2 regions of the Caproiciproducens galactitolivorans genome follow, and region 2 is predicted to be linked to the other one. Evidence: riboswitches for the same ligand, from Rfam matches in the RefSeq annotation. Region 2 holds a riboswitch; the other holds the start of a gene.

Region 1 (10,632 bases), on a different contig from region 2:
AACTGGAACCAAATCGGCGTATTAATTACGTGATGCAGCCCCAACGGGATGAGCAGGCGGTTAAGGAAACCGTAGATGAATTCACCCGGGCCTTTGCTTGTAAGCATCCAGTTTGCCGCCGCGTCAAGCCCCTTCTGAACAGTCGGCCAGATCACGCCTAAAACAGCCCCCACGGCAAGGGAGGCGCCGCCGGAAACGATCGGGACAAATCTTCTGCCGCCGAAAAATCCGAGCCAATCCGGAAGCTTCGTATCCCTGAACCGGTTATAGAGCAAACCGGCAATAATACCGGCGATAATCCCGCCGAAAACCGCCATGTTGATTTTGGTCAGATCCTTTGGTAGTCCGCCCTCCGGCAAGAAGATGGTATGTACCTGTAAAGCATAGTTTACCGCCTGGCTGGATTCGGTAAGAATATAATAGCAGATTGCGCCGGCTAAGCCCGCCGCGCCGTGGTTGTCTTTTGCAAGGCCTACAGCAATGCCGATCGCAAACAGCATGGGCAGATTGTCGAACAGGACTCCGCCCGAGTTTTGAATAAACGGGATGTTGAGCAAATCCGGCTGCCCAAAACGTAAAAGAAGACCAGCAACAGGAAGTACCGCGATTGGTAACATCAATGATTTACCAAGCTTTTGAAATGCCGCTAAAACCTTTTGCATTGTTTTTCCCCCTAATAATAAATATTTTGAATCGAGCTCCCTCGATTAGGTTACGAGTTGCTTAAGCTTTTCAATATCCGTCGCTATGAAAGCAACCGCATCGCCGCAAAGACGGATATCCATCTCCTTTTCGATCACCTCTGCAACCTTTGAAGCCATCGCATACGAATCGGTCATGCTGAGCTTTACCTGCTGGCTTATCTTCATGGTGATCGGTTTTTGATTGGCGGTTAAGGTAACAAGGCAGTGCACGGAAAGCAGAAAACTTTTGGCGGGCGCGTGTGCCTTATCCAGTTTTTTCCCGAGCATGGCGCCGACCATATCCAGAATTTCACTATACACCCTTGTATTTTTTATGGTTGTGCGTATGTGTTTGTTTCTGCGGGCGGAACAAAGATGCAGCGCAATAAAACCCGTTTCCCCGTCGCCGATTTCAATGCCGATGCGTTCCTTTATGATTTCCGCGGCGATCTGTGCTATTTCATACTCTTTACTGTAAAGAATAGAAATTTCCCCAATGAAGGGATTGTCAATCGGCAACCCCATTTGCAGACATTCGATCGCAAACGTAATATGATCGAGTAAAGCGCCAAAGAGTTTTTCGTTTTGAATCCCTAGTTTTTTGCGTGCAATTTCAACAATCTCGCGGGTTATCTGTTCTACCTTCGCTTCTTCCAAACTGAGCTGCCTGAGCTTACTTTCGCTCCCGCTGCTGTCCAGGATGTAAAACATTTTCTGTTGCGCTGTATTTTCATCCACAGTATCTCCCGGCCTTTTTCCAAAACCGATGCCTTTGCTCATCAGAACGATCTGGCTGCCATCCGGCTTTTTAGCAAGAACCGCATTGTTGTTCAATGCCTTAATCACTTTCAAGCCCATTTCGGGAGCCCCCACATCTTTCAATTTTTCATAGCATTCCCCATCTTGACGATTCAGCTTCAACCCCCCCTCAAAGCATAAAAAGGCATAAGCAGTCAGCCCCCTACAAAAAGGAGATCTGAAAGCTTATGCCTGATCGAATCAGTTACATACTTCAATTTTCTCTTATTATAATTAGTTCCTATGCAATTGTCAATATGTTATGAAAATTTTTCTTTCTATAGTTATTTTTATGGAAATTAATTCTCCTTTAGTCATGAGAGATCTTGCAAAACAGCTTAACCGGCGTATCCCGGCGCAAGCGCTTATTCAATGGCCTTGCCGGGATTCCAGCTCGCACAACTCCAGGTAGGAACGGATATAACCGTCCGCTTCCCGCTGAATGGTTTCCTTTTCATATTCCGAATACGGATCGTAAACCCCGCAGGTACAAAATCCACCTGCTTTCGCTCCCAGGATTCCCAGGGAGATATCCTCAAACACCATGCAGTCGCCCGGCTTCAGGCCAACCCGCTGTGCCGCAAGCAGGTAGACATCCGGAAAGCCCTTTCCGCGCGCAACCTCGCTTAAGTCGGCAAAGGCGTCAAACAATTCCAGCACACCGTTATTTTGGAGCGCCGGGCGGTATAGCTCCTCTGCCTGCGCGGTTGCAACCGCCAGCTTTACGCCCTTGCTTTTCAAATGGCGAAGGTACGTTTCGGCGTACGGCTTCAGCCGGATTTCCGACCGGTAGGCTTCCTTCGAAAGCTCTATCCACTCCGCAATCACTTCTTCCGCTGTTTCGGGCAGCGAAAAACGGGAAATGGTATAATCCGCCGCGTCGCCGTAGCTCATAGGTGTAACCTTCTCTATATAATCCTCCGGAAGCACAATTCCTCTTTTTGAAAGGAACCGCTCGTCAATCTTCGCCCAGATTCCCATGGAATCCAACAGGGTTCCGTCAAGATCAAAAATCGCACCTTTAAAATTTTTCATTCGCTTTTCCCCTTAAATATTTCCAATAGCTCGCGGGCGGCATTGCGGATATCGGGCCGGGCGATAATTGCAGAAACGACCGCAAGCCCGTCGACGCCGATGTTGCGGAAAGCGGGGGCGGTTTCCCGGTTAATCCCTCCGATGACGACGATGGGCAGGCTTACCGCTCTCCGGATTTTCAAAAGCTCGTCCATGGAAACGATCGCCGCATCCGTTTTCGTGCCTGTAGCGTACATGGCGCCAACGCTGAGGTAATCCGCGCCGTCCTTTTCCGCCTGAACCGCTTCTTCCAAAGTGGAGGCGGAAACCCCGATAATCTTATCCTCCCCCAGGATCCGCCGCAGGATCTTGCAGGGCAGGTCGCTCTGCCCCACGTGCACACCGTCGGCGCCGACAGCAAGCGCGATGTCCGGACGGTCGTTGATAATCAGGGGGGTATTGTACCGGTCGGTCACTGCTTTTACCGAACAGGCGGTTTCGCAAAAGGCGCGTGAGGAGCAATCCTTTTCCCGAAGCTGAATCAGCGTGCAGCCGCCGAGAATTGCCTGCTCCACCGCCTCCTCCACGGTGGGGGTGGACATCAGCCCCCGGTCGGTGCAAAGGTACAGCGAATAATCGATTTTACGCTTCATCCAGCTTCAACCTCGCTTCCATTACGGCGAAATCCAACTGGCTAAGCTCGTCGAGAATCGCAATATGAAAACTGCCTGTGCCAACTTGTCCCGCTTTCTTATAGGCGATTTCCCCCGCGATTCCCATGGAGGCAACGCCAGCAGCAGCCGCAACGAACGCATCCCTGTTTGCGCCCGCGTAAGCACCAACCAGCGCGGTCGTCATGCAGCCCGTTCCGGTTACTTTGCTGAGCATCGGGTGACCGTTATGAATTTTCACAACCCGTTTACCGTCGGAAATCACATCCACCGCACCGGTAATTGCAACGGTACAACCAAGCTTTTCAGCGACCAAGCCTGCTACGGAAACCGCGTCACGGCGTCCGTCCGCGGCGGAAGCGTCTACGCCCTTGGTGGTCGCGTCCAGCCCAGCAACAAAGGAAACTTCCGAAATATTGCCGCGCAGGACTGCGATTTTTACCAGTTCAAGAATCTCCTTCACGGTGTCGTTACGCAGTCTGGAAGCACCCGCGCCGACCGGGTCGAACACGACCGGGACGCCGCATTCGTTGGCCCTTTTCCCTGCCGCGATCATGGAATCGATCGTGTGCCGGTTCAGCGTGCCGATGTTCAGTACGAGGGCGGAGGAAATCGCGGTAATATCGCCAGATTCCGCCGGGTCATCCGCCATGATCGGCGACGCGCCGATGGCAAGCAGGGCGTTCGCACAGTCGTTTACGGTAACGTAGTTCGTAATGTTATGTACCAGCGGAGCGGCTTCCCGCAAGCGGGCAATTGCCTGTGAAATTTCTTTTGTAATCGTGTTCATTTTTTCAATCTCCTTTCTTTTTCGGAGCAGAATTCGACCTTTTTGCCCTCCAGAATCCAATTGGTCGTGCGTACGGCGCACATCTTGCCACACATGGAGCAGGTGTGCCGGTCGGCCGGAGGGGTGCTTTCGAAGTACTGCTTCGCTTTTTCGCCGTCAATCGCAATTTGGAACATTTCTTCCCAGTCCATTTTGTGGCGGGCATGCGCCATTTGATCGTCCAAGTCGCGCGCGTAGGGAATGTCCTTTGCAATATCCGCGGCGTGCGCGGCTATTTTGCTGGCGACGATCCCCTCCTTTACATCGTCCAAATCGGGCAGGCGCAGATGCTCCGCAGGCGTAACGTAGCAGAGGAAGTCCGCCCCGCTTGCCGCTGCGATCGCGCCCCCGATGGCAGCGGTGATGTGGTCGTAGCCCGGCGCGATATCGGTTACCAGCGGGCCAAGCACATAGAACGGGGCGTTGTGGCAGATGCGCTTTTGCAGCTTCACATTTGCCGCGATTTCATCCATGGCCATGTGGCCGGGGCCTTCCACCAAAACCTGCACATCCTTTTCCCATGCGCGCCGCGTGAGGTTCCCGATTTCGATCAGCTCGCCGATCTGCCCTGCGTCGGAGCTGTCGTTCAGGCAGCCGGGGCGCAGCGCGTCGCCTAAGCTGATGGTCACGTCGTGCTCGCGCAGGATTTCGAGCACCTCGTCGTAGTATTCAAAGAACGGGTTTTCGTTTCCCGTCATTTCCATCCATGCAAACAAAAGGGAGCCGCCACGGGAAACGATGTTCATTTTTCGCCCTTCCCTATGGAACGCTTCCAGCGCGCGGCGGTTAATCCCCGCATGGATCGTCATAAAGTCAACGCCTTCTTCAGCGTGCGCTTTTACAACCCTTAAAAAGTCCTCTGCAGAAATTTCGAGCAGATCCTTGTCCAGGTAGCCGATCGCGTCGTACATGGGAACCGTTCCGATCATCGCCGGGGATTTCGCGATCAGTTCGCGGCGGAAGGTGTTGGTTTTGCCGTAATTGCTCAAATCCATGATTGCTTCCGCGCCAAAACGCAAGGCCATTTCCACCTTTTGCATTTCCACGTCGTAGTTTTTGCAGTCACCCGAAATTCCAAGGTTCACGTTGATTTTTGTTTTCAGCCCCGTACCGATCCCTTCCGCGGAAAGCGCGGTGTGGTGGATGTTCGCCGGAATCGCTACCTGGCCGCACGCGACCAGCGCACGCAGCTTTTCCGGCTCAACACCTTCCTTTTTCGCTACGGTTTCCATCTCTTTTGTAACAATGCCCTTCTTGGCCGCTTCCATCTGTGTTTTATAATTCGGCATGGCAGAGTCCTCCTTCCTGATAAAGGGTATAAAAATGATTGGTCGGGCCGTTCCCTTTTCCAATGGGCAGGGCATGCCGGATAGCGGTTGTCACATACTCCTTTGCCGCTTTTACGGCTTCAACCGTCCCCATCCCGTTTGCTAGATTCGCCGCGATAGCGGACGACAGCGTGCAGCCCGTTCCGTGGGTATTTTTTGTTGGAATCCGTCGCGTAATAAACGTATGAAAGTCCCCGCCGTCGTACAGAATATCCACCGCGTCGCCCGAAAGATGCCCGCCTTTGATAAGCACGTTCCATGGACCCATTTCCGACAGGAGCACCGCGGCCCGCTTCATTTCTTCTTCGGTTTCGATTTTCCTGCCCGTCAGGGCTTCGGCTTCCGGAATATTGGGCGTAATGAGGAACGCCCGGGGAAGCATTTCCTTCTTTAACGTTTCCAGCGCTTCCGGCTGCATCAGCGCGCACCCGCCCTTTGCCACCATCACCGGGTCAAGCACCACGCCGCGCGGGCGGTACTGCAATAACTTGCCCGCCACCGTTTTCATCTGCTCTTTGTTCGACAGCATTCCGATTTTCACGCCGTCGACCGGTATGTCCTCGAAAACGGCGTCGATCTGGTCGGCAATGATCCCCGGCGCAACGTCTTCAACGGAGATCACCCGGCAGGTATTTTCCGCGACAACGGAAATAATGACGCTCATCCCATACACGCCGTGCGCGGCGAAGGTTTTTAAGTCCGCCTGGATACCCGCTCCGCCGCTGCAGTCCGAGCCTGCAATGGTCAATACATTTTTGATAGCAATTCCTCCTTCAAATAAAGCAGCACACGGAAAGGCGGAGTCGGCGCCCCCACTTGTACGGTTCACCCCGAAAATCAAAAGCGGGTTTGCAGGGAGATGTTCCGCCCCGAAGGGCCAAAGGCTAGACGGAATACCCACCGCAAAGACGGTTGTTTGTAAGCGGGACAACCGCATTTATCTTTCAAGGAAATAAAAAATGCCCGCCGTCATGGCGAGCATTCATCCATCTCAATTTCTCAATTCAAGCTCCCTACGACAGTATTAACTGACAGGTTCAAAGGGTCAGGTTCTACCTTCTCAACTCCGAAGAGTCCCCCCGTGTTCTTATTCAATTTTATTGATATCATATCCCTTTTCTGCGGTTCTGTCAATTCACTCCCGTCAATTTTTCTTTCGAATACCGGAAAAGGCGGCGCACCGTTTCGATACGCCGCCTTTCAAAGCATATTGATCAGCCTTTCACGCTGCCAAGGGTAACCCCGCCGACAATAAAGCGGGCCATGCACAGATAAACCAGAATGATTGGGATAATTGCAATTGTAATGAGCATGTATACCTGCCCCATATCGAATTTCAGGAAATCGGCGCTGCGAAGCTGTGCAATGAGAATCGGAAGCGTCTTTTTATTCTTGCTGTCAAGCAGCAGGGCGGGCAGGAAGTAATTGTTCCACGCAAAGACAAAAGTAAAAATCGCCTGAACTGCAATCGCCGGCTTCATCATCGGCAGAACCACGGTGTTAAACGTCCTGAATTCACTGGAACCGTCGATGCGCGCCGCTTCCACAATCTCCAGCGGGAGCGCGCTGATCAGGTACTGCTTCATAAAAAAGACAACGGTTGGCGAAGCGGCGGCGGGCACAATCAGCGGGATGAAAGAATCCTTCAGCCCCATGGCCGCCATCTGGCGGATGAAACCAAGCGAATAAACCTGCGTCGGCACCATCATGATCAGCATGATGAAGGAAAACGCCAATTTTTTCCCGTGAAATTCATACGCGTGCAGCCCAAACGCCGTCATTGCGGAAAAATAGGTTGCAAACAAAGCATTTAGGAAAGAAATCAGAAGGCTGTTCCGGATGCCATAAAGCACCGGCAAATTCTCGTTATGAAGCACATTGTGCAGATTGATAAAAAAGGAATTCCCCGGAAACACGCTGAACCCTTTCTGAATGTCCGGATGGGCGCGCGTAGCATTGATAAGCAGAATAAAAAACGGGATAAGGCAAAGCAATGTAAGAAAAATCAAAACAAAATAAACCTGTATGCGTTTCCCGTTTCCCCGCCGGCGCGCATAAGTCTTTTCTGCGGTATTCGTCATATTAAGCCTGCCCCCTTTCCATGCGTCCGGTCAGGCTTCGATAAACCAAGGCGCTGAGCGCAGCGCAAAGGAAGAAGAGGATAACGGAAACGGCGCCGCCCAAACCGTAATTTTTGCTGAACAAATGCTTATTCAGGTACATGACGAGCGTCATGCTGGAACGGCTCGGATTCCCGTTGCCGTTCGTCAGAATCTGCGGTACGTCGAACATCTGAAGGCCGCCTATCATCGAGGTAATGAACACATAGGTAAGAATCGGCTTAATCAGCGGCAGCGTAATTTTAAAGAAGATTTGACTGGAGGTTGCGCCGTCAATTTCAGCCGCCTCAAAAAGTCCCGGATCCACCCCAAGCATCGCCGCCATCAGCAGAATGGTCGTATTTCCGAACCACATCAAAAAGTTCATCAGGGCTATAAGTCCCCGCGTGCTACCAATATTTGCAAGAAAGCGGTACGGATTTTCCATCCCCATGCTCATTAAAATGCTGTTCACCGGGCCGGAATCGGAAAACATAGCGTAAAACAGCATGGAAAAGGCTGTCGCCATAATCAGATTCGGAAGGTAAATAACGGTTTTGAAAAATCCCTGCCCCTTTATCCGCAGGCTCGCATTCGTGAACCACGCCGCAAGCAGAAGTGAAAAAACAACCTGCGGAATAAAGCACATCAGCCAGAGAATGACGGTATTTCCCATATATTTCGGCATATCGCCGTTGAGAAAGATTGTTTTGTAGTTTTCAAGCCCCACAAATTTAGGGCCGATATGTAAAAGCCCTACCATGTAATTTTCAAAGAAGCTGTTGTAAAACGTGGAAAGAAGTGGTACAAGGGAAAAAACAGCAAATACAAGGAAAAACGGCGCGATAAAAAAGTATCCCCATTTCGCGTAGCTTACCGACTTTCTTTTTTTCACACCGTGCGAAAGTCCGGGCATTTCGATCACCTCAGAGTACATACTCATTCAAACAGCAGGGCGGACGAACCGCCCCGCCGCATTCCGACACACTCGAATATGGATTTTACGAAGGCCTTTTCAAATTCGGATACTTTTCAATTGCCGCCGTATAGAAATTTTCGAGCGCTTTTTCCTTTGATGTATTTCCGTCAAAATAATCCTTGAAGGCCTTCTGGAATTCTTCGTTCAGACCCTGGTCATATTTCGAGATATTGTCCATTTTAATCTTCGGAGCCGTCTTTGCGAACAGCTTAATGTGGTTCTGGCCGCCGAGGAATGCGGATTTGTAATTGCTGTTCGCAAGCTCATTCATTGCGGCCTGGTTGTTTGTGTAATCTTCCGTATCCTGCGTAATTTTCTTCATGGTCTCTTTGTCACAGGTCAACGTTTTCATCACGTCGCGCACCAGGTCTATATTGTCGGTGCCCTTCGCCGCGCAGATCCATGAGCCGCCCCAATAGTAGTTTTGCGGGCCTTCGCAGACCGCGTAATCGCCGTAAGCCCCGTTGCCGACTTCCTCTTTGCCGCCGTCGGCAACCGATTTCGCAAGCGAATTTCCAAGCAGGGTAAAGTTAATGCCCCATGTGGAATAGAAGAAGCCGAACACCTTTCCGTTCGGGCCCTGGTCGGCGGCCCAGCCGTCGTCCCATAGGGAGGTTTTGTTGTTGTATCCCAATGACGTGTATTCCTTCGTCTGGTCAACCCACTTCATCAGGTTTTTGTCAACGACAATCGTGTCGTTTTTGTCTACCCACGGCGCCGATACATTATTCGAGAAGGCGCGGTAAGCGTCATCGTATCCGGAAAGCATTTTGTAGCCCTTCTGGTGCATCTTTACGGCAACGGAATTAAACTTATCCCAGTTGGAGATGGCCTCCTGCACTTTTTCGGGGTCGTCCGTGCCCAAGACGTTTTTGGCGATGGAACGGCGGTAGGCGAACAACCCCGGCGTTGCCTGCCAGCTAACGCCTTTCTGCCTGCCCTTGCTGTCCGTTACGATTTGCTTGGTATATTCATACTGTTCTTTCAAATCCTCGTCGGTCAGTCCGACGTCCTTCTTTACGTCCAGCGTATAATCCGAGTCAACATATTTCAAAGCATAGTCTGCTTCCACAAGGAAAATATCAATCTTCTTTTCCGCAGATTCCTGATTAAGCAGATCCTGGTCGAGCTTGTTCTGATACGCGTTGTTTTCGTTCGGGGTGATCACCCAGTCCACAGTAATGTCCTTCGGAAGCTTCGACGCGTAATAATCCTTGAAACGGCTTTGGAACTCTTCGTTCCAGCAGTAAATGCGCAGAACCTTGTCGGATGAACCGGAAGCCGCTTCCGTCCCGCTAGCGGGCGAAGCGGGCTGAGACGAGGAAACCGTTTTCCCACCGCCGCAGCCGGTGAAGGTTCCCACAGCCAGCGCGGCTGCCACCGTAAACGCCAGTACCCTTTTCAGTTTTATGCTTCTTTTCATGACTTGATACTCCTCCTTTAAATGAAAGATAGTCGGGTGCAACAGGGCGACGGCCTACAGTTGCCTTACCGACCGCCCTTCCAGGAGTTTTCCGGGAATAATGATGCGTTCCGGCAAGGTCGTCCTTGGCCGTTCAATTTGATTGACAAGCTGCTCCGCGGCCGCCCGGCCGAGGGCAGAGGTGTCCTGTTTTAGTGTGGTGAGCCGGGGGGAAAGAATCTGGGAAAGCCAAATTCCGTCATAGCCCACCACGGAGATATCGTCGGGGATGGATAGCCCCGCTTCCAGAATCACGTTCATTCCGCCGATATAGGAAAAGTCATCCGGGAACATAATGCACGTGGGCCTACGGGGCAGCGCCAGCAGCTCCGCCGTACAGCGTGCGGTTGCCGCCGCGTCGTGGTACCTTGCTTCCTTCACGTAACTGTCCGGCACCTCGATTCCCAGCTCGCTGCAGGTTTTGTAAAAGCTGGTCAGCCGGTTTTCGGTAACCGCCGTATTTTCTCCATGGATGAAAGCAATGCGCCGGTGCCCCTTTTTGTAAAGATAAGTGACCAGATCGCGCACGCCGCGGATATTATCGGATATGATCGCTGTGCGGTTATTAAAGATATGGTCGATGGTTACGATGGGAAGCTTGGAGTTTACCAGCTCGATGACCTGCGGATCGTTAAAATCCACGGAAGCCACAACAACGCCGTCCATCCGGCGGTAAAGGCAGTGCTCCAGATAACTGGTCGCTTTCCCGCCGATATTGCGGTTGATAAACGTGATATCGTAACCGCGCTTTTCAGATTCCACCTTGAAG
Region 2 (10,632 bases):
AGGCGGGCATTGAGCTGCCAACCTTTTGCTATCATTCTGAACTGTCCGTATACGGCGCCTGCCGTATGTGCATGGTTGAAAATAAATGGGGCGGTATGGAAGCCGCGTGTTCCACTCCGCCGAAGGCCGGTATGGTGATTTACACCAATACGCCGAAACTCCGCCGGTACCGCAAAATGATTTTGGAGCTTCTGCTGTCCAATCACTGCCGCGACTGCACTACCTGCGAGAAAAACGGTGAGTGCAAGCTGCAGGAGCTTGCAGAGCGCTTCGGAATCAAGCGCGTCCGCTTCCAGAATACGGCGGATCAGCCGAAGCTGGACGATTCTTCCCCGTGCATTGTACGCGATACCAATAAATGCATCCTCTGCGGCGACTGTGTGCGTATGTGCAACGAAGTGCAGAACGTCGGCGCCATCGACTTTATGTCGCGCGGAGCGAAAATGACGGTTAGCACCGCGTTCCATATCCCGATTGCGGAATCCAACTGCGTGGGCTGCGGCCAGTGCGCCGCTGTTTGCCCGACGGGCGCGATTGTGGTGAAGAAGGAAACGGATCAGGTTTGGGCCGCGCTCAATGATAAAAAGACCAAAGTTGTGGTACAGATTGCTCCCGCCGTGCGTGTGGGCCTTGGCGGAAAGCTGGGTCAGAAGGCCGGAGATGACTTAATGGGCAAGATCGTCGCCGCGCTCAAGCGCATGGGTGCGGACGAAGTGTACGACACCGCGACCGGCGCGGATTTAACCGTAATGGAGGAAGCGAACGAGTTCATTGAGCGTTTGGAAAGCGGTGAAAACCTGCCGCTGTTCACCTCCTGCTGCCCGGCGTGGATTCAGTACGTGGAAAAGAAGCATCCGGAGCTGCTCCCCAATGTTTCCACCTGCCGTTCGCCGATGGAAATGTTCGGTTCCGTTCTGAAGGAGGAAAACAAGCACTCCCGCCGCAAGACCGTGGTCGTGGCGATTATGCCCTGCACCGCGAAAAAATTCGAGGCGGCAAGGGAGGAATTCAAGGAAAACGGCGTGCCGTATATCGATTACGTCCTTACCACGCAGGAATTAATCCAGATGATTAAGGAATCCGGTATCTATTTCTCCGAGCTGGAATCTGAAGCGATCGATATGCCGTTTAGCGACAAGAGCGGCGCGGGCGTGATCTTCGGCGTGACCGGCGGCGTTACGGAAGCGGTTATCCGCCGTCTGGCCGAGGATAAGTCCAGCGCAGAGCTTCGTTCCATCGCGTTCAACGGCGTGCGCGGAATGCAGGGCTTGAAGGAAACAACCGTCCAATACGGCGAACGCGAGCTGAAAATCGCCATTGTCAGCGGTCTGAAAAACGCGGAAGACCTGATTCAGCGCATGAAGAGCGGCGAAACGCATTACGATTTCGTAGAAGTCATGGCGTGCCCCGGTGGCTGTGTCTGCGGCGCGGGTCAGCCGATTACCGACGCGGAGGGCAAGAAAAAGCGCGGTGCCGGCCTGTATGCGGCAGATAAGATGTGCAGCATCAAGCGTTCGGAGGAAAACCCGGTGGTTATGTCCCTGTACGGCGATCTGCTGAAAGGGAAGGTTCATAAGCTCCTTCATGTGGATTATCAAAAGGGGAACAGGTGATTGCTATGACCATACGCGTTTGCGTCGGAACCTCCTGCCATTTGAAGGGCAGTTATAATGTCATCGCTGTTTTTCAGCAGTTAATCGAGAAGTATAAGTTGTATGACAAAGTAAAAGTGAAAGCGGCCTTCTGCATGGGTAAATGCGGCGGTGAGGGTGTGTGCGTAAGCATCGACAGGGGCCAGCCGCAAAGCGTTACCGGCAGTACCGCCAAGGCTTTCTTTGAGGATAACGTACTTCCGGAATTCCATAAGAAAAAAGCAAACAGCTAAAAACAAAGGGCGCGGGGACAAACCCCCGCGCCCTTTCCGTATCTTCATCTATCGGAAATTCCGATCATGCTTGGGCAATTGGTATTTCTCCGAACTAAAGAAAAATATAACAAATGTTATCTTATTAAGCCAGAAAGGCTTTTCCCTTAATAAATTATTAGGGAAAAAGCCTTTTCTTATTGATTGTTTTCATTTTCGGAATTCCTATTGGGAATTTAACAATAAATTACTTTGAATTCTTATTATTATAATTATTCAATGCCTTACCCAACTTAAACCCATAAAAATAATTGTAATATAAACCAAAATTCTCAAAAAAGACTCTATTACTGCTATTGCAAGTAATAACATAAAACTCCCCATCATCTTTAACTCCTTTTATATTAATACTCAATTACAGCATATTTTCTATTGAGAATAAAAATGAATTTGTCAACTGGAATTCTGAACTTCCTATGATTTGAACGTCAATGAAAACCTGTAAGAAAGCATGTACACGAAAGGTAGTTGGGGATACCCGGGAGTGCTGGGGGATTGTTTTGAACCCTCTCGACGGGAATTGTGAATTCCCCTGCGAGGACTTTGCATACTTTCGTCCGATACCGAAAGTAAGGGCCCTTCCAGCCTGAGGGTAAACTAAATTATTACCGGATTCTAAAAATTAAAAAGAGCTTAATCTCGTTTTTCCTACAAGCATGAGAAGCAAGGAAACCCAATTGTCGTTAATCACGACAATTGGGTTTCCTTATATAAAAATACTGGCTATGCTCTTGACGGGGTGCGGTGTTCTACGCGGTCGAGCGCCTTAATCAGGATGACGGCGACCACAGCGGTGAGAATCCCTTCGGGGAGCATGTAGCTTCCGTTGTATGTAAGGGAGTAGAGCCAGACCGGCATATCCTTCGGCGCGTAGTCCTGCCAGATAAGGATTCCCGAAGCGAAGCTGCACAGGAACCGCAGGAATGTTACGGCGGCTGCGCCGACAGCGACGCTGACGGAACGGTTCTTAAACGGCTTGCCGAAGAACGCCGCGATTCCCAGTACGGTGAACGCAAGGACGTAGTCTAAGAGCACAACGCCGGCGAAAGCGGCAAAGCTGTTTGCCGGCGGCGGATTGAATTTGATCAGCATTTGCAAAAGGCTGTGCACGAACGCGGTGCCGGCGCCCCATTTTAGCCCGTGGCGGTAAGAAACCAGAACCAGCGGCACCAAGCTTCCGCAGGTAACCGAGCCGCCCTGCGGCATTTCGTAAATTTTGAACATGCTCAGTACGGTCGACATGGCGATCATCAGAGCGCATTCGACGAGAATCAAGGTATTGCTCTTTTTCATAATTACCCTCCGAAAATTGTAAATTTTGAACCGAAAAACAATACCCGGGAAATAAAAAACGCTCCACGGATTCCGCTGGAGCGTTAAAAAGCAAATTTCCTACGCTGGCATTATCCAGATCAGGTTTAAGGGTCAAAAACGTCGATTCGCTTTCTCTCAGCCGAGGTTACTCAGCGCCCCTGTGTATTCAGTTCAATAATATATATTACAGAAAAGGCATTGATTTGTCAAGTGTTTTTGTGAATAAAATGACAAAGTTCCGCCGGGCGCGGCAAATTTCGCGCTTTAATCAGGAATCAGGAGGAGTTCTTTCAGCTCCGCAAGGTTGCGTGCGAAAACCCTGCCGCCCTTTTCTTCCATTTCCTCTTTTGTTCCAAAGCCGTATAGCACGCCGATAAAATGGGTGCCGGCCCTCTGCGCGCCTTCAATGTCAAAATGTGTGTCGCCGATCATAACGGCGTTTTCGGCCTTTACTCCGCAGTGCTTCAGGCACGATTCCAGCAGCACGTATTTTTCACCGCTGTGTTCGGATTCATTGGGGCAGGCGATATAGGAAAAATAAGGCGAAAGCTTAAAATAATCCAGAACGCGGTAAGCAATAGGGTCGGGCTTGGAGGTTGCCACAGCCATCGTTGCGCCTGCGCTTTTCAGTTCCTCCAGAAGTTCCATAATGCCGGGATAGGGGGTGTTTTGGAACGCGCCGGTCGTGTGGTAGACTTCGCGGTAATAAACGCTGGCCTTTTCCGCCTGTTCCGGCGTCATGCCGCAGAATTTAACGTAACCGTAATAAAGCGGTGGTCCGATAAACTTGCGGAGCACCTGATGGCTGGGAACCGGGAGCCCCATTTTTTCAAGGGAGTACTTAACGCAGGAGGTGATGCCCGGTTCGGAATCGGTGAGGGTGCCGTCCAAATCAAATAAGATTAAATCGTATGCTGGTTTCATTTGATCAACCCTTCTTTTATTGATTTTTTCTGTTTTCTGCTTTTTCCTCAAAACGATCCTTTTTTACGCTTACCCGCTCGTGCGTGCCGGTTGCAATCAGCCCGGCGTTGTCGTAGGCTTCCAGCTTGAAACGGTATATGCGCCCGTCGATTTCCGTCAGCTCGGCGGTAACGCTTACCTTGCAGCCGAGAGCAGTAGGGGCAAGATGCTCAACGGTAATGACAGAGCCCACAGTAGTGTAAGGTTCTTCCAGGTTTTTTTGCGCCAGCTCGGCTGCCGTCCCTTCAAAAAAGGCGGCAACCATCGGAGTGGCAAGCACGCGCACGCTTCCGCTGCCGAAATTGACGGCAAGCATCTCTTCCTTGACGGTGTATTCGCGGGTCAATTTTGTCTCTTTCATTGAAATTGCCTCCTGTATCATGATATAATAAATGATAAACGAATGGAAATAGCCGGAAGGAACCGGACTTTGTCTTTAGTATAACATACTCTGTCGGATTAATAAATAGAAAACAATAACCGGAGGGCAGCCTGCTGGCTAAATTCCGAAATGGCAAAATTTCCAAAACGTCGGTTGCGGGTTTGCTGCTCCGGTTGCGGCGCTTGCTGCCCTGTTTGTACGATTTTTGACGCCTGACGGCTTTTTGATATTTTACTGGGAGGGGAACGGATGCCTCAAACTTCGGGCGCTGGCCGCGGGCGCATTCATTTGATGGACGAGCTGCGCGGCTTTGCGGTTTTCTGCATGGTCTTCTATCATGGCTTTTACACGCTGGCCTTTCTTTATAACAGCAAAGCGGGCATGTTTCTGCTCGACTTTTTTATGCCCGCAGAACCCTATTACGCCGGACTGTTTATGCTGATTTCCGGTATTTCCTCGAACCTTTCACATTCGAATCTTCTGCGCGGTATAAAGCTCCTCGGCGTGGCGCTCGCGGTTACGCTGATTACCTGGCTTGTGGTGCCGGAAGAAGTGATTGTGTTCGGCATCCTGCATTTTTTATCGGTCTGCATGATTTTGTACGGCCTGTTAAAGCCCCTTGCCGACCGTTTCCGCTTTTCGTGGGTTGCGGTTGCGGCCTGTGCGGTGCTTTACGTCTGCACCATGGGGATTTCCAGCGGATACCTTGGCATTTCGCCACAGATTGGCGTATCGCTCCCGCAGTCGCTTTATCAGACAAACTGGCTCGCGCCGCTTGGAATTTACAGCAGTACGTTCCGAAGCGCGGACTATTTTGGGCTGTTCCCGTGGATTTTCGTATTCGCGGCGGGTACGTTCCTTGGCAAGCTGGCCGTGCAGGGACGTTTCCCCGCGTTCTTTTATCCGTCGCGCGTCCCGTTCTTTTCGTGGCTTGGGCGGCACGCCCTGATCATTTATATTGTCCATCAGCCGGTGATTTACGGCGTATGCTACGCCGTTTCCGCTGTCGTAAAACGGATACAGTAAAGCATTTTGATCTTTTCGGAGGGATTTCATGGATTTTGTTTCAATATTGGCGCAGCAGTTCCAACTGCAGCAGTGGCAGGTGCAGAAGGTGATTGAGCTGATCGACGAGGGGAACACCATCCCCTTTATCGCGCGTTACCGCAAGGAGGCACACGGTTCGCTCGACGACCAGATGCTCCGGAACATAGCGGAACGGCTGGAATACCTGCGTTCGCTGGAAAAGCGGAGGGAGGAAGTAACCGGGCTGATTACCGCCGCCGACTGCATGACGGACGAAATCGCCGCCGCCCTTGCCGCCGCGGAAACGCTTTCGGAAATTGACGATATTTACCGCCCGTTCCGCCCGAAGCGGAAAACCCGCGCGTCCGTTGCGAAGGCGAAGGGGCTGGAACCCCTTGCAGACGCGATTTTCGAGCAGAAACCGGATTCGCCCTACCCGATCGATCTGGCGGAAGGCTATGTGAACGCCGAGCTTGGCGTAGAAACCCCGGAGGACGCGCTTGCGGGCGCGCTCGATATTATTGCGGAGCGCATTTCCGACGACGCGGGCGTGCGCAAGCGCCTGCGCGTGGTCGCCATGGCGCAGGGGGATGTGGTTTCCAAGGCCGCGAACCCGGACGAGGATTCTGTTTACGCCCAGTACTATGATTTCCGCGAGCCATGCAGAAAAATTGCCGGCCACCGCGTGCTTGCCATTGACCGCGGCGAGCGCGAGGGCTTTTTGAAAGTGACGATCGATCTGGACCGCACGCGCGGGCTTCATATTGTGGAATCCACCTTCGTAAAAGAAAACAGCCCCTGCTCCGAAGCCGTCGAGCAGGCGGGGGAAGACGCTTACGACCGGCTGATTTTCCCGTCCATCGAGCGGGAAATCCGCAATTCGCTGACCGAAGCTGCGGACGAAGCGGCAATCAAAGTTTTCTCCGTAAACCTGCGCCAGCTTTTAATGCAGCCGCCGGTGAAGAACCGCGTCGTGATGGGGCTTGATCCTGGCTACCGGACGGGTTGCAAGGTGGCGGTGGTTGACCCGACGGGCCGGGTGCTGGATACGGGCGTGATTTATCCGACCCATTCCGAGAAAAAAGTGCAGGAAGCAAAGCAGATCATCTCCGATATGATTAAAAAGCATAAGGTGGAGGTGATCGCCATCGGCAACGGAACGGCTTCCCGGGAAACCGAACTGTTTACCGCCGACCTGATAAAGGAACTGCATGGCGGCGTTGCCTACATGGTCGTCAGCGAAGCGGGCGCCTCCGTTTACTCCGCGAGCAAGCTTGCGGCGCAGGAGTTCCCGGAATACGACGTCACCCTGCGCAGCGCGGTTTCGATTGCGCGCCGTTTGCAGGATCCGCTTGCCGAGCTGGTAAAAATCGACCCGAAGGCGATCGGCGTGGGGCAGTACCAGCATGATATGCCGAAGAAACAGCTTGACGAGGCGCTTGGCGGCGTGGTCGAGGATTGCGTAAACACGGTGGGCGTGGATTTAAATACCGCTTCGCCGTCCCTTCTGGAAAAAGTGGCGGGCATTTCCGCTGCGGTGTCGAAAAATATTGTCGCCTACCGCGAGGAAAACGGCGCCTTCCATTCGCGCGGGGAACTGAAGAAAGTGCCGAAGCTGGGACCCAAGACCTTCGAGCAGTGCGCGGGTTTCTTGCGCGTAAGCGAAAGCGAGAATATACTGGATAATACCGCAGTCCATCCGGAATCGTACGACGCGGCGAAAGCCTTGCTTTCCCTTTGCGACTACGATATGGACAGCGTGAAAAAGAATCGTATTGGCGAGCTGAAAGAGCGCGTGATGAAAATTGGGGAGGAAACCGCCGCCCAGAAGCTGGGCATTGGTCTGCCGACGCTCCGGGATATTGTAACGGAGCTTCTGCGCCCCGGCCGCGACCCGCGCGACGAGCTGCCCGCCCCGATCCTCCGCACCGACGTGCTGAGCATGGAGGATTTGAAGCCCGGCATGGAATTGAACGGGACGGTGCGCAACGTTATCGATTTCGGCGCGTTTGTCGATATCGGAGTGCATCAGGACGGCCTTGTGCATATCTCGCAGATCTGCGACAAATTCATTAAGCATCCGGGTGAGGTGCTGAAGGTCGGCGATGTGGTTAAGGTGCGCGTGCTTTCCGTTGACATGGCGAAAAAGCGCATTGCCCTTACGATGAAATAGGATGTGCAAAAAGATTAAGTCGCTTTTTTATATTTGCTCCGAAGCGGAGCACTAAATCAAGGAAGAAAGAAATAAAAGAGGGAAACAATCATGAAGCTTGGTATCGTAGGCTTGCCGAACGTAGGCAAGAGTACCCTTTTCAACGCAATTACCAACGCGGGCGCGCAGTCTGCAAACTATCCGTTCTGTACCATTGAGCCGAACGTGGGCGTGGTGGCGGTTCCGGACAAACGGCTGGACAAGCTTGCGGAGATGTACAACCCGGAAAAATATACGCCCGCAACGATTGAATTTATGGACATTGCCGGCCTGGTGCGCGGCGCAAGCAAGGGCGAGGGGCTGGGTAATAAGTTCCTTGCGAATATCCGCGAGTCCGACGCGATCGTCCACGTTGTTCGCTGCTTTGACAACGACGATATTATCCATGTGGAGGGTAGCGTCGACCCGAAGCGCGACATTGAAACAATTAATCTGGAACTGATCCTGTCCGACTTGGAGGTGCTGGACCGCCGCATCGAGAAAACGCAGAAAATGATGAAGGCGGACAAGAAGTACCAGGCTGAATATGATTTCTTCCTCCGCGTAAAAGAGGCGCTGAACGCCGGGAAATCCGCGCGCAGCGTGGAATGTACCGAAGAGGAGGCAGAGCTTCTCGGCTCCGTTTCCCTTTTGACCAACAAGCCTGTGATTTACGCCGCCAATGTGAGTGAGGACGACTTCAAGGGCGGCATTGAAAAGAATCCGTATTTTAAAACCGTAAAGGAAATTGCCGACAGCGAGCACGCCGGCGTTCTGCCGATCTGCGCGCAGATTGAGGCGGAGATCAGCAGCATGGACAAGGACGAGAAGGAGCTGTTCCTTGCGGACATGGGGCTAAAAGAGTCTGGGCTGGACCGCCTGATCAAGGCCTGTTATGATTTGCTTGGCCTGATTTCGTACCTGACCGCCGGTCCGCAGGAGGTTCGCGCGTGGACGATCAAAAAGGGCACGAAAGCGCCGCAGGCCGCCGGGAAAATCCATACGGATTTCGAGCGCGGCTTCATCCGGGCAGAAGTGGTTTCCTTCAACGACCTGATGGCCTGCGGAAGCATTACCGCTGCCAAGGAAAAAGGTTTGGTTCGCAGCGAAGGCAAGGAATACGTTATGAAGGACGGGGACGTTGTCCTGTTCCGGTTTAACGTATAATTTGTAGCGGACGTAAAGCTTGAGGATGTGGGGCTCCTCAACCTCCAAAAATTTTATACGGGGGAAGTTTTTTATAAATTTGTAAAATCTTACAATTGTTAGATTGAAACACAGGAAAATTTATGTATAATATCTTTAGGGATACACAGGCTAAATAATAAAAAGACTGAAGGAGGAAAATGAGATGGAGTTAAAAGGCAGCAAAACAGAAGCGAATCTGATGGCCGCGTTCGCAGGTGAATCACAGGCGAGAAACAAGTACACCTTCTACGCTTCCAAGGCAAAAAAAGAAGGCTACGAGCAAATTGCGGCGATTTTTGAAGAAACCGCCAACAACGAGAAGGAACATGCAAAGCTGTGGTTCAAATTACTGCAGGGCGGGGAAATCGGCCCTACGCTGAAGAACCTTGAGGATGGCGCTGCGGGCGAAAATTACGAGTGGACATCCATGTACAAGGAATTCGCCGATGTAGCCGAGGAGGAAGGCTTTACGGAAATCGCGAAGACCATGCGACTGATCGCGGAAGTGGAAAAGTCCCACGAAGAACGTTACCGCAAGCTGATCCAGAATATGAAGGACGACATCGTATTCAAGGCGGGCGAGGAAACCATTTGGGTTTGCCGCAACTGCGGTTACATCCATGTGGGCAAAAACGCTCCGGAGAAGTGCCCTGCCTGCAAGCATCCGCAGTCTTATTTTGAGCGCAAGGCGACAAACTATTAATTTTTTGAAGTCTTGCATAAAAAAGGCCTTCCCGGACGCTTCGGGAGGGCCTTTGCTATCGAAAAATTATTCTGCCTGTGCCAGTTCAAGCACTTTTTTTGCCAGTTTCTCGTCAACGACCAAGGTGTTGATATAGCCGCCGCGCACAGCCGCCAGCACAGCTTCCGCTTTAAACTCCGCCGCGCTGATACCGATCGACCAGTGCGCCGCACGCATTGCTTCGAGCGGTGCGCTGATCGCAAACCTGCCGTTTAAGGGGATTTCGTTTCCGTACCGGTCAATCGGATGGGCAAGAAGCTGCCCGACCGCCCCTTTTTCGATCAGCTCCAGCCGGTCCCGTTCGGTAAGGTAGCCGGCTTTGCGCAAGGTGGAGTTGGAATCGAGCGATCCGATTCCGGTCAGGATAATATCGGTGTGCATCGCCTTTTTCAGCGTGGCGCTGATTTGCGGCTCCGCCACAAGGTAGGAATAGACCACTTCGCTTTCCACGTAAATCGGGGCATAAATATTGGAATAAGTTCCGCCTAGCTTTTTCGATATGCGAAGAGCCAGCTCCAAACCGTCCAGCTTGGGGTTGCCGGTGGCAAGGCAGCCCACCATCTGCACGACGTTTACATTGTAATAGTCCTTCGTTTCAATCAGATCGCAGAGGATTTTCAAGGCGGAACCCCATGTGATTCCAACGGTTGTGTTGTTTTCCATAATGGTGCTGAAAAGCTGGTTTGCCGCTTCGCAGCAGCGGCTCAATCCCCTTTCGTAATCGTAATTGCCGCTTACCACAACCGCTTCACGCAAGCCGAGGTTTACGCGAAGGCTGTGGGAAAGGGCGGCGTTCTTGCGAATGGGGCTATGTACAATCACTTCTACCACGCCGCTTTCCTTGGCTTCATCCAGAAGGCGGGAAACGGTGGGGCGCGAGGTGCCTAAAATATCAGCAATGG

The links. Region 2 has a riboswitch for thiamine pyrophosphate ahead of thiT (energy-coupled thiamine transporter ThiT). Riboswitches for the same ligand answer to the same signal wherever they lie in the genome.
Region 1: another riboswitch for thiamine pyrophosphate. It lies ahead of thiD (bifunctional hydroxymethylpyrimidine kinase/phosphomethylpyrimidine kinase); the one in region 2 lies ahead of thiT (energy-coupled thiamine transporter ThiT).

Annotation. Positions count from the first base shown of each region.
Region 1 is NZ_JAJUFJ010000016.1:8,586-19,217, forward strand. Features, by position in the region: gene nagE (N-acetylglucosamine-specific PTS transporter subunit IIBC) at 1-662, opposite strand, end outside; gene P9B68_RS10795 (PRD domain-containing protein) at 708-1,604, opposite strand; gene P9B68_RS10800 (HAD family hydrolase) at 1,851-2,516, opposite strand; gene thiE (thiamine phosphate synthase) at 2,513-3,148, opposite strand; gene thiM (hydroxyethylthiazole kinase) at 3,138-3,956, opposite strand; gene thiC (phosphomethylpyrimidine synthase ThiC) at 3,953-5,284, opposite strand; gene thiD (bifunctional hydroxymethylpyrimidine kinase/phosphomethylpyrimidine kinase) at 5,271-6,083, opposite strand; TPP riboswitch at 6,317-6,414, opposite strand; gene P9B68_RS10825 (carbohydrate ABC transporter permease) at 6,538-7,404, opposite strand; gene P9B68_RS10830 (carbohydrate ABC transporter permease) at 7,406-8,338, opposite strand; gene P9B68_RS10835 (type 2 periplasmic-binding domain-containing protein) at 8,424-9,824, opposite strand; gene P9B68_RS10840 (LacI family DNA-binding transcriptional regulator) at 9,879-10,632, opposite strand, start outside.
Region 2 is NZ_JAJUFJ010000011.1:51,327-61,958, forward strand. Features, by position in the region: gene P9B68_RS08895 ([FeFe] hydrogenase, group A) at 1-1,613, shown strand, start outside; gene P9B68_RS08900 ((2Fe-2S) ferredoxin domain-containing protein) at 1,619-1,885, shown strand; gene thiT (energy-coupled thiamine transporter ThiT) at 2,648-3,217, opposite strand; TPP riboswitch at 3,297-3,408, opposite strand; gene P9B68_RS08910 (HAD hydrolase-like protein) at 3,503-4,162, opposite strand; gene P9B68_RS08915 (thioesterase family protein) at 4,179-4,562, opposite strand; gene P9B68_RS08920 (heparan-alpha-glucosaminide N-acetyltransferase) at 4,833-5,609, shown strand; gene P9B68_RS08925 (Tex family protein) at 5,638-7,782, shown strand; gene ychF (redox-regulated ATPase YchF) at 7,873-8,967, shown strand; gene rbr (rubrerythrin) at 9,152-9,691, shown strand; gene P9B68_RS08940 (sugar-binding transcriptional regulator) at 9,758-10,632, opposite strand, start outside.